One region of the Mesorhizobium sp. M9A.F.Ca.ET.002.03.1.2 genome, then DNA from elsewhere that is predicted to be linked to it. Evidence: predicted binding sites of a transcription regulator. Region 1 holds the regulator's gene; each other region holds the start of a gene.
The links. Region 1 encodes PhoB, which activates phosphate uptake and scavenging genes when phosphate is short. Its sites were predicted from a motif close to TGTCATNNANCTGTCAT; they were not measured.
Positions count from the first base shown of each region.

Region 2: a site for PhoB is predicted at 1,373-1,389, ahead of phnC (phosphonate ABC transporter ATP-binding protein). Genes of this name have one in related genera too.
Region 3: a site for PhoB is predicted at 1,824-1,840, ahead of EJ066_RS05780 (alkaline phosphatase). Genes of this name have one in related genera too.

Region 1 is NZ_CP034443.1:876,100-879,374, reverse strand. Features, by position in the region: gene pstB (phosphate ABC transporter ATP-binding protein PstB) at 7-822, shown strand; gene phoU (phosphate signaling complex protein PhoU) at 861-1,568, shown strand; gene phoB (phosphate regulon transcriptional regulator PhoB) at 1,585-2,274, shown strand; gene EJ066_RS04370 (ROK family protein) at 2,581-3,275, opposite strand, start outside.
Region 2 is NZ_CP034443.1:612,008-615,282, forward strand. Features, by position in the region: gene phnL (phosphonate C-P lyase system protein PhnL) at 1-598, shown strand, start outside; gene EJ066_RS03035 (DapH/DapD/GlmU-related protein) at 595-1,212, shown strand; gene phnC (phosphonate ABC transporter ATP-binding protein) at 1,459-2,328, shown strand; gene phnD (phosphonate ABC transporter substrate-binding protein) at 2,474-3,275, shown strand, end outside.
Region 3 is NZ_CP034443.1:1,155,528-1,158,802, reverse strand. Features, by position in the region: gene EJ066_RS05790 (TetR/AcrR family transcriptional regulator) at 1-338, opposite strand, end outside; gene EJ066_RS05785 (MFS transporter) at 413-1,696, shown strand; gene EJ066_RS05780 (alkaline phosphatase) at 1,914-3,275, shown strand, end outside.

The DNA of each region.
Region 1 (3,275 bases):
GAGGAAATGAACATCATGACGGAAGCCAGCGTCGAACAGAAACTGAGTAGCGGGGCCAACGAACTTTCGATCAAGATGAAGGGCGAAAAGGTCTCCGTTCATTACGGTGAGAAGCGAGCCCTGTTCGACGTGGATCTCGATGTCCGCGAGAACCAGGTGACGGCGTTGATCGGCCCATCGGGCTGCGGCAAGTCGACCTTCCTGCGTTGCCTGAACAGAATGAACGACACGATCGACATCGCGCGGGTGAGCGGCAAGATTACGCTTGACAGCGAGGATATCTACGACCCGAAAATCGATGTCGTCGAGCTCAGAGCTCGCGTCGGCATGGTGTTCCAGAAGCCGAACCCGTTTCCGAAGTCGATCTACGAAAACGTCGCCTACGGTCCACGCATTCACGGCCTGGCCAGGGGCAAGGCGGAGTTGGACGGCATCGTCGAATCGAGCCTGAAGAAGGCCGGCCTGTTCAACGAGGTCAAGGATCGCCTGCTCGAGTCGGGCACTGGTCTCTCCGGCGGACAGCAGCAGCGCCTGTGCATCGCGCGCGCCATTGCGGTGTCGCCGGAGGTGATCCTGATGGACGAGCCCTGTTCAGCGCTCGACCCGATCGCCACCGCCCGCGTCGAGGAACTGATCGACGAACTGCGCCAGAACTACACGATCGTCATCGTCACCCATTCGATGCAGCAGGCAGCGCGCGTGTCGCAGCGCACGGCTATGTTCCACCTCGGCTATCTGGTCGAGGAGGGCGCGACCGACAAGATGTTCACCAACCCCGACGACAAACGCACCCAGGACTACATCACCGGCCGGTTCGGTTGAGCGGTCCGGCAGCGAATTTCGAACACGAGGACAGTATCATGGGTGAACACACCGTCGCATCTTTCGACGAGGAATTGGAGCACATCGACCGGCTGCTCCGCGACATGGACGAGCTCGCCGCTTCGATGGTCGCGGCGTCGATCCGCGCGTTGCTTGCGTCAGACAATGCGATGGCGCAGCGCGTCGTCTCGGACGACACGATCATGGATGCGCGGCAGCGCGAACTCGACGATAGTGCGATCACGCTGATCGCCAAGCGGCAGCCGATGGCGCAGGATCTGCGCGCCGTGGTCGGTGCAATCCGCATGGCGGGCGATCTCGAGCGCATCGGCGACCTGGCCAAGAACATAGCCAAGCGGGTCAGCGCCGTCGGGCAGAGCGCCACGCCACGCAATCTCTCGCACGGTATCGACGCCATGGCGGATCTCGTTCTCGATCAGCTCCGCGGCGTGGTCGAGCACTATGTGTCGCGCAACGCCGATGCGTTGAAAGAACTGCGCGCCGCCGACGAGAGGATCGACGTGAAATACACAGCGGTTTTTCGCGAACTCCTGACCTACATGATGGAGGATCCGCGCAACATAACCGCCTGCACGCATCTTCTGTTCTGCGCCAAAAATCTCGAGCGTATCGGCGATCATGTCACCAACATTGCCGAAAACGCCTACTATGTCGTGACCGGGAAGCAATTGCCGGCGGACCGCCCGAAGCTCGACGAGACGACAATGTCGGCGCCGGCGACATGACAGGGGTAACCGGCCGATGATCGCGCCGCGCATCATGGTGGTGGAGGATGAAGAGCCTCTGGGCGTCCTCCTCCGCTACAATCTGGAATCCGAAGGCTACCAGGTCGAGGTCGTGACACGCGGCGACGAGGCCGAGATCCGGCTGCAGGAGAACGTGCCGGACCTTCTGGTGCTGGATTGGATGGTGCCGGCGATTTCCGGCATCGAGCTTTGCCGGCGTCTTCGGGTGCGTCCGGAAACCGAGCGGCTGCCGATCATCATGCTGACGGCGCGCGGCGAGGAGAGCGACCGGGTGCGCGGCCTTTCCACCGGAGCGGACGACTATCTGGTCAAGCCGTTCTCGACACCGGAATTCATGGCCAGGGTCAAGGCGCTGCTGCGTCGCGCCAAGCCGGAAGTGCTGTCCAGCGTTCTCAAGGTCGGCGACATCGTGCTCGATCGCGAATCGCACCGGGTCTATCGCAAGAAGAGCGAGATCCGGCTCGGGCCGACCGAGTTCCGGCTGCTCGAATTCATGATGCGGCACCCGGGGCGGGTGTTCTCGCGAAGCCAGTTGCTCGACAATGTCTGGGGCGAGACGATCTACATCGACGAACGCACGGTGGACGTCCATGTCGGCCGGCTGCGCAAGGCGGTCAACAATGGTCGCATGCCCGATGTCATCCGCACCATCCGCGGCGCCGGCTATGCGATCAGGGAAGACTAGAGCAATTCCAGGAAAAGTGCGTAGCGGTTTTCCGTCCGGAATTGCGTAAAAACAAATACTTAGAGCGGACCAGCGATTCTATCAAAAAGTTGAACCGCTCTAGGGATGTGCTGATATTCAGGTGATGCCGGCCTGCGAACGGCGACTTCCCGCGCTTCCGATACTAACGTACCTGAACGGAACGTTCCGTTCTCGGAACCCACCCAGTCTGGTCGCTTCGAGCCCGTCTTCGACTCCGGCGCGGCCTGGCCTGAATCCCAACACATCCCCAAGTCGCAATCCGCCTTTGTTCCTTGCCTTTCGAACTCAGGCCACGTCCTTCCTGATCGTGCCGGACTTCCCGTTCGCGCCCGGCGCGAAAATCTCCTGGTCGACGAAGTTCAGCGCCCGCATGGCGCAGCCTTCGCGGATCAGCGGCAGCTCGTTCGGCTCGGTATCGAAGGAAATCGAACCCGAATGCTGGCCGCCGGCGGTCTGGGCGATGGCTTCGCGCAGGGCCGGCTCGATCAGGTCGAAGGCGGCGGCGCTGGCGCCGACCATGGCGACCGGCGCCGGATCGATCAGCGCGAACAGGCTGCCAAGCCCGAAGCCGAGCGCTTCGCCGGCCTTGCGGTAGGCTTCGCGCTCCGGCCCGTCCGTCTCGCGCGCCCGGGCCGCCAGCGCCCGCATGTCGGCGTCGCTGACATCGGCGACCGGCTCGGCGTTCTCGCTCAACTGCCTTGCGTTGCGCCAGATGGCGTAGTTGCCGGCATAGGCCTCGACGCAGCCGCGCCGCCCGCAGCGGCAGAGCGCACCGCCCGGGCGATGGATCATGTGGCCGAATTCGCCGCCCGAGGAATGGGTGCCGGTGAACAGTTCGCCTTTCAGCACCAGCCCCATACCGATGCCGTGCGAGAGCAGGATGGCGATGAAATCGTCACGGTAACGATCCGGGTCGCGCCAGCGCAGCGCCACGGCCATCATGTTGCAGTCGTTCTCCATGGTGGCCGGGATGCCGAACT
Region 2 (3,275 bases), 260 kb from region 1:
CGAATGCACCGTGCTCGGCGGCCCGTCCGGCGCCGGCAAGAGCTCGATCCTGAAGATGCTCTACGGCAATTATGCCGTCGATGAAGGCCAGATCATCGTCCAGCATGAGGACGGGCTCATCGACCTCGCGACGGCCAGCCCACGCAAAGTGCTTGCCGTGCGCCGGCTCACGATCGGCTATGTCAGCCAGTTCCTGCGCACCGTGCCGCGTGTCTCCGCCCTTGATGTCGTCGCCGAACCGCTGGTCGAACGCGGCGAGGACCGTGAGGTTGCGCGCGGCAAGGCACGCGCCTTGCTGGCTCAGCTCAACCTGCCGGAAAAGCTCTGGGCGCTGCCGCCGGCGACGTTTTCCGGCGGCGAGCAGCAGCGCGTAAACATCGCGCGCGGCTTCATCACCGAGCATCCGATCCTGCTGCTCGACGAGCCGACCGCTTCGCTCGATGCCAGGAACCGCGACGTGGTGATTGCGCTGATCGCGGCCAAGAAGGCGGCGGGCGTCGCCCTGCTCGGCATCTTCCACGACCACGACGTGCGCGAGGCGGTGGCCGACCGCACCATCGACGTGACCGCCTTCGCCGCCGGGAAAATCGCCGCATGACCAGAAACCTGTCGGAGGCGCCGCTGGTCCACGAGACGGCGGAAGTCGAGGGCTCGACGCTTGGCCGCTGGACCGAGATCGCCGACCGCTGCCGGGTTTCGGAAAGCACGTTGGGCGACTACTCCTACATGATGCAGGACTGCGGTGTTTGGTGCGCGACGATCGGCAAGTTCGCCAACATCGCCGCCAATGTGCGCATCAATGCCACCAACCACCCGACCTGGCGGCCGACACTGCACCATTTCACCTATCGCGCTTCGGACTATTGGGACGACGCCGAGCACGAGAGCGAATTCTTCGCCCAGCGCCGCGCCAGGCGCGTCACCATCGGCCACGACACCTGGCTTGGCCACGGCTCGACCATCCTGCCCGGCGTCACCGTCGGCGATGGCGCGGCGGTCGGCGCCGGCGCGGTGGTGTCGAAGGACGTCGCGCCCTACACCATCGTCGGCGGCGTGCCGGCCAAGCCGATCCGCGAACGCTTCGACCGCCGCACGGCCGAGCGCTACCAGGCACTCGCCTGGTGGGATTGGGACCATGCCCGCCTGCGCGCCGCGCTCGATGATTTTCGCGCGCTTTCGGCGGAAGCGTTTCTGGAAAAATACGGCGGCTGAAGACGGTGAATGGTGAATGGTCAATAGTGAATGGCTAACGATAGTGTTCGAGGCTCAGTGAAGCCTTTCTTGTCACCATTCACCATTCACCATTCACCATTCACCATTCACTATTCACCATTCACTATTCACCACCCTGGCCTGTGGGCGGTAACAAAACTGACATCAATCCGACACCGCAGGTTCACGTGGCTGCGCTAGCGAAGGTTAACAGACCTTCAAGCGCGACTGGACTGGAATTTGCCTATGTCAGCCCCCCTGCCGGCAACCTCAGCCACGCTTGATATCCGCGGCATTACCCGCCGGTTTGGCAAGAATGCCGCCGTCAGCAATGTCGATATCTCGATCCCGCACGGTCAGATGGTCGGCATCATCGGTCGGTCCGGCGCCGGCAAGTCGACGCTTTTGCGCATGATCAACCGTCTCATCGATCCGAGCCAGGGGTCGATTTTTTTTGACGGGGCTGAAGTCTCGCGGTTGCGCGGCTCGCCGCTCCGGCGCTGGCAGCGCGACTGCGCCATGATCTTTCAGCAGTTCAACCTGGTGCCGCGCCTCGACGTCCTGACCAACGTGCTGCTCGGCCGGCTCAATCACCGCTCGACCCTTGTCAATCTGCTCGGCGTCTTCTCCCGTGAGGAGCGGGCCGAGGCGATCGCGGCGCTCGAGCGTCTCGACATCGCCCGCACGGCGCTGCAGCCGGCCGGCACCTTGTCGGGCGGCCAGCAGCAGCGCGTCGCGATTGCCCGCGCCATGATGCAGAAACCGAAAGTCATCCTTGCCGACGAGCCGATCGCTTCGCTCGACCCGCTCAACGCCAAGGTGGTGATGGATTCCCTGCAGGACATCAATCTGCGCGAGGGCCTCACCGTCGTCACCAATCTGCACACGCTGGATACCGCGCGCACCTATTGCAACCGCATCATCGGCATGGCCGCCGGCAAGGTCGTGTTCGACGGCCCGCCCGAAGACCTCAACCGCGAGGCCGTGCGCATGGTCTACGGTGCCGACAGCAATGGCGGCGAAATCTCCGAGGCCATCACCTCGACCAGCGTCACCATCAAGCAAAAAATCACTGCATCCGCCGGACCGCTCGAGCCCGCATTTCCTGGCTACTAGTCCATGATCCCGACAAGTGGATACCGGTATACGGTGGAGATCATGGACAGACAAAAAGAGCGCCTGGATCGCCAGCCCGCGTCAAGGACGCTGTCAAAATTCGAACGCTGCCGGCGCGATGCCGGAACCAACAGGAGAGACGCGAATGTTTAGAAAGATACTTTTCGGTGCCGTTTCCATCATAGCCATGGCGATCGGCGCGGTCCAGGCACAGGACCTGAAGGAGTTCCGCGTCGGCATTTTGGGCGGCGAGAACGAAGCCGACCGTCTGCGCAACTACCAGTGCTTCGCCGACCACATCAAGGACGTCCTCGGCGTCGAGAAAGTTTCGCTGTTCCCGGCCGCCGATTACGACGGCGTCATCCAGGGCCTGCTCGGCGGCACGCTTGACTATGCCGAACTTGGCGCTTCCGCCTACGCCAAGGTTTATCTCGAGAACAAGGACGCGGTTGAGCCGATCCTGACGACGGTCCAGACCGACGGTTCCACCGGCTACCATTCGGTCATGGTCGCCCGTGCTGATTCCGGCATCAAGACGCTCGCCGACATGAAGGGCAAGAAACTCGGTTTCGCCGATCCCGATTCGACGTCTGGTTACCTGATCCCGGTCACGTCGCTGCCCAAGGACATCGGCATGGATGTGAAGGACTACTTCGCGTCGACCGGCTTCGGCGGCGGCCATGAGCAGCTTGTCCTTGAAGTCCTGAAGGGCACGTTCGATGCCGGCGCCACCTGGGCCTCCGGCGTCGGCGATTTCAAGGACGGCTACAGCTCGGGCAATCTGCGCAAGATGGTCGACAAGGGCGTCCTCAAAATGGACGACCTCGTCGAACTGTGGCAGTCGCCGCTGATCCCAAACGGTCCGCTGGTCTTGCGTGCGTCGATCGACGCCGACGCCAAGCAGAAGATCACCGATTTCCTGACCAAGCTTCCGGAAACCGATCCGG
Region 3 (3,275 bases), 280 kb from region 1:
GGTTTTTGCGTGCGCTTGCCAACGCGGGTCAGGAAGGCGGCGATCTGCGCGCGCGGATCGCCGGGATGTGCAGCCACCGCCTCTTCGAAGCGGCCCCAGAACTCGAGGTCGTATTGCCGGAGATAGGAAGCGGCCAGCTCGTCCTTGGACGGAAAACTGCGGTAGAGGCTGGGCTTGGTGACGCCGGCACGCCGCACGATCTCGTCGACGCCGATCGCCCTGATGCCTTGCCGGTAGAACAGGTCACGCGCCACGCTAAGAATCTTCTGAGCGGCCCGGGGTGGTGGCGCCGCATCATCCGCGTTGATCGTCGGTTCAATGCTTTTCATTCTCGACATGGCGTTGCCCGGTTGACAATGTTACCGATCGGTACGTATACCTCTGACCCATCTGCAACGTACCGGTCAGTAACATGATAGTCCAATCCCGTCCGTTTGGCCAGCGCTACGCTTTCGTCGTGGTCGCCGTCATTTTCCTCTGCCTGCTGATCGCGGCGGGCCTGCGATCGGCGCCCGCCGTCATGATGCTGCCGCTGGAGGACAGTTTCGGCTGGCGGCGCGACGTCGTCTCGCTCGCCGCGGCCATAGGCATCTTCCTCTACGGTCTGACCGGACCGTTTGCCGCGGCCTTGATGGAACGGGTCGGGCTGCGCCGCACGCTGCTGGCGGCGCTGTTGCTGATGTCGGGCTCGACCGCGCTCAGCCTGTTGATGACCGAGCCGTGGCACCTGCTTCTCACCTGGGGCGTGTTTTCCGGCGTCGGTTCGGGCGCAGTCGCCACGGTGCTTGGCGCCACCATCGTCAACCGCTGGTTCAAGACCAATCGCGGCCTGGTGATGGGACTGATGTCGGCCTCCGCCGCCACCGGCCTGCTGGTGTTCCTGCCGCTGCTTGCCGCGCTCGCCCAGTCGGGCGGCTGGAAGCCGGTCGCCATTGCCATTGCGGTTGCCACCGCTTGCCTGGTGCCGCTGGTCTATCTGCTGGTGCCGGAGCGTCCGGCCTCGATCGGCATGGTACGCTACGGCGCCGAGGCCGACGACGTGCCACCGGTTCCGCCGGCCTTGCAGGGCAATTTCCTGATGCACACGCTCAACACGCTGCGCCGCGCCGCCGGCACACGCGTGTTCTGGTATCTGTTCGCCACCTTCTTCATCTGCGGCTTCACCACCAATGGACTGGTCGGCACGCACCTGATCGCGTTCTGTGGCGACATGGGTATCGGCGAAGTGCAAGCCGCCGGTCTGTTGTCGCTGATGGGCATCTTCGACCTGATCGGCACGACGTTGTCGGGCTGGCTCACCGACCGCTTCGACCCGCGCAAGCTGCTCGGCGTCTATTATGCGATCCGCGGCCTGTCGCTGATCTATCTGCCTTATTCCGGTTTCTCGTCGACCAGCCTGATCATCTTCGCCGTGCTCTATGGATTGGACTGGATCGCCACCGTGCCGCCGACGCTCAGGCTGTCGAATGAGGCGTTCGGCGACCGCAGCGGGCCGATCGTCTTCGGCTGGATCGTCGCCGGTCATCAGGTGGGCGCTGCGACCGCCGCCCTCTTCGGCGGCACCATGCGCGAGTTGCAGGGTAATTACGAACTTGCCTTCCTCATCGCCGGCATGACGGCAATAGCCGCAGCCTGCATCTCGCTGTTGATCAACACCAGCCGGCCAGCCTTCGAGCCGGAACCGCAGGCGGCTTAAGGCGTGCTGATATTCAGGTGAGGCCGGCCTGACCTGAATCTCAACACACCTTCGCGGCCGAAACTTCAAAAAGGGCGGCCTGACGATCAGGCTGCCCCGTTCGCCATGACGTTTTCTGCCTGTTGGTTGTAACAAAACCTTCATGATTTCGAGATGCGCCTGAAACATTGACGCTGGAGCTTGGCGGCGGACGTTCAACGCCATCCAGGAGACAGCCATGAACACAATTTCGATGACGCGGCGCGCTTTCGTCGCTTCGGCAAGCGCCGTTGGCCTCGTCGGCGCCTCGGGCCTCGCGCTTCCCTACTATTCCCGCGCCAATCAGCGGCCGGCCTTCACCCATGGTGTCCAATCCGGCGACGTCGACGCCACCAGCGGCATGGTCTGGACGCGCACCGATCGCCCGTCGCGCGTGATGTTCGAAGTGTCGTCGACCGAAAATTTCGCCAACGCCGTTCGTCTTGCGCCGCTCGATACGTCGCCTGCCAGCGATTACACGGTGAAGCGGCTGCTCACCGACCTCGCCTCCGATCAGGACATCTTCTACCGCATGGTCGCTGCCGATCTCGCCGACATCAACGCTGTCTCCGAGCCGATCGTCGGCCGCTTCCGTACGGCGCCAGCTTCGAAACGCGACATCCGGTTCGCCTGGTCAGGCGACACCGCCGGCCAGGGCTGGGGCATCGATGAGACCGGCATGAAGACCTACGCCACGATCGGCAAGCATACGCCCGATTTCTTCCTGCACTCCGGCGACACCATCTATGCCGACGGCGCGATGAAGGACGAGGTCGATCTTCCCGGCGGTGGCAAGTGGAAAAACACCGTCCTCATCGATGAAAAGCGCAAGGTTGCCGAGACGCTGGACGAGTACCGGGGTCAGTGGAAGTACAACATGATGGACAGGAACGTGCTGGGGCTCAACGCCATCTGCCCGACCTTCTACCAGTGGGACGACCACGAGGTGGTGAACAACTGGTCGGATTCGAAGGATTTGAGCGCTGACGACCGCTATTCGGAAAAGTCCATCCATATGCTGGCGGCACGCGCGGCGCGCGCCTTCCACGAAATGACGACGATCCGCTACGAGCCATCAGAACCTGGCCGCGTCTATCGCAGAATAGCCTACGGGCCGCTGCTCGACGTGTTCTTCCTCGATATGCGTTCCTATCGCGGCCCCAATGGCCCGGGCATGCAGGATACGGTGACGCCGCAATCGCGCATTCTCGGCGAACATCAGACGAGGTGGCTGAAGCGCGAACTGGCAAATTCCAACGCGACCTGGAAAATCATTGCCGCCGACATGCCGCTGGGTCTCATCGTCTGGAACGACGCCACCGGGAAGGCTGGGGCCGAGGCGGTCAGCAATGGCGACAATGGCCCGGCCAAGGGCCGCGAGCTGGAAATTGCCGACCTCCTTCGCTACATAAAGAACGCTGGTATCAGCAACACCGTCTGGCTGACCGCCGACGTGCATTACACGGCGGCGCACTACTACAATCCGGACAAGGCGCAGTTCCAGGATTTCAACCCGTTCTGGGAATTCGTCTCGGGTCCGCTCCATGCCGGCACGTTCGGC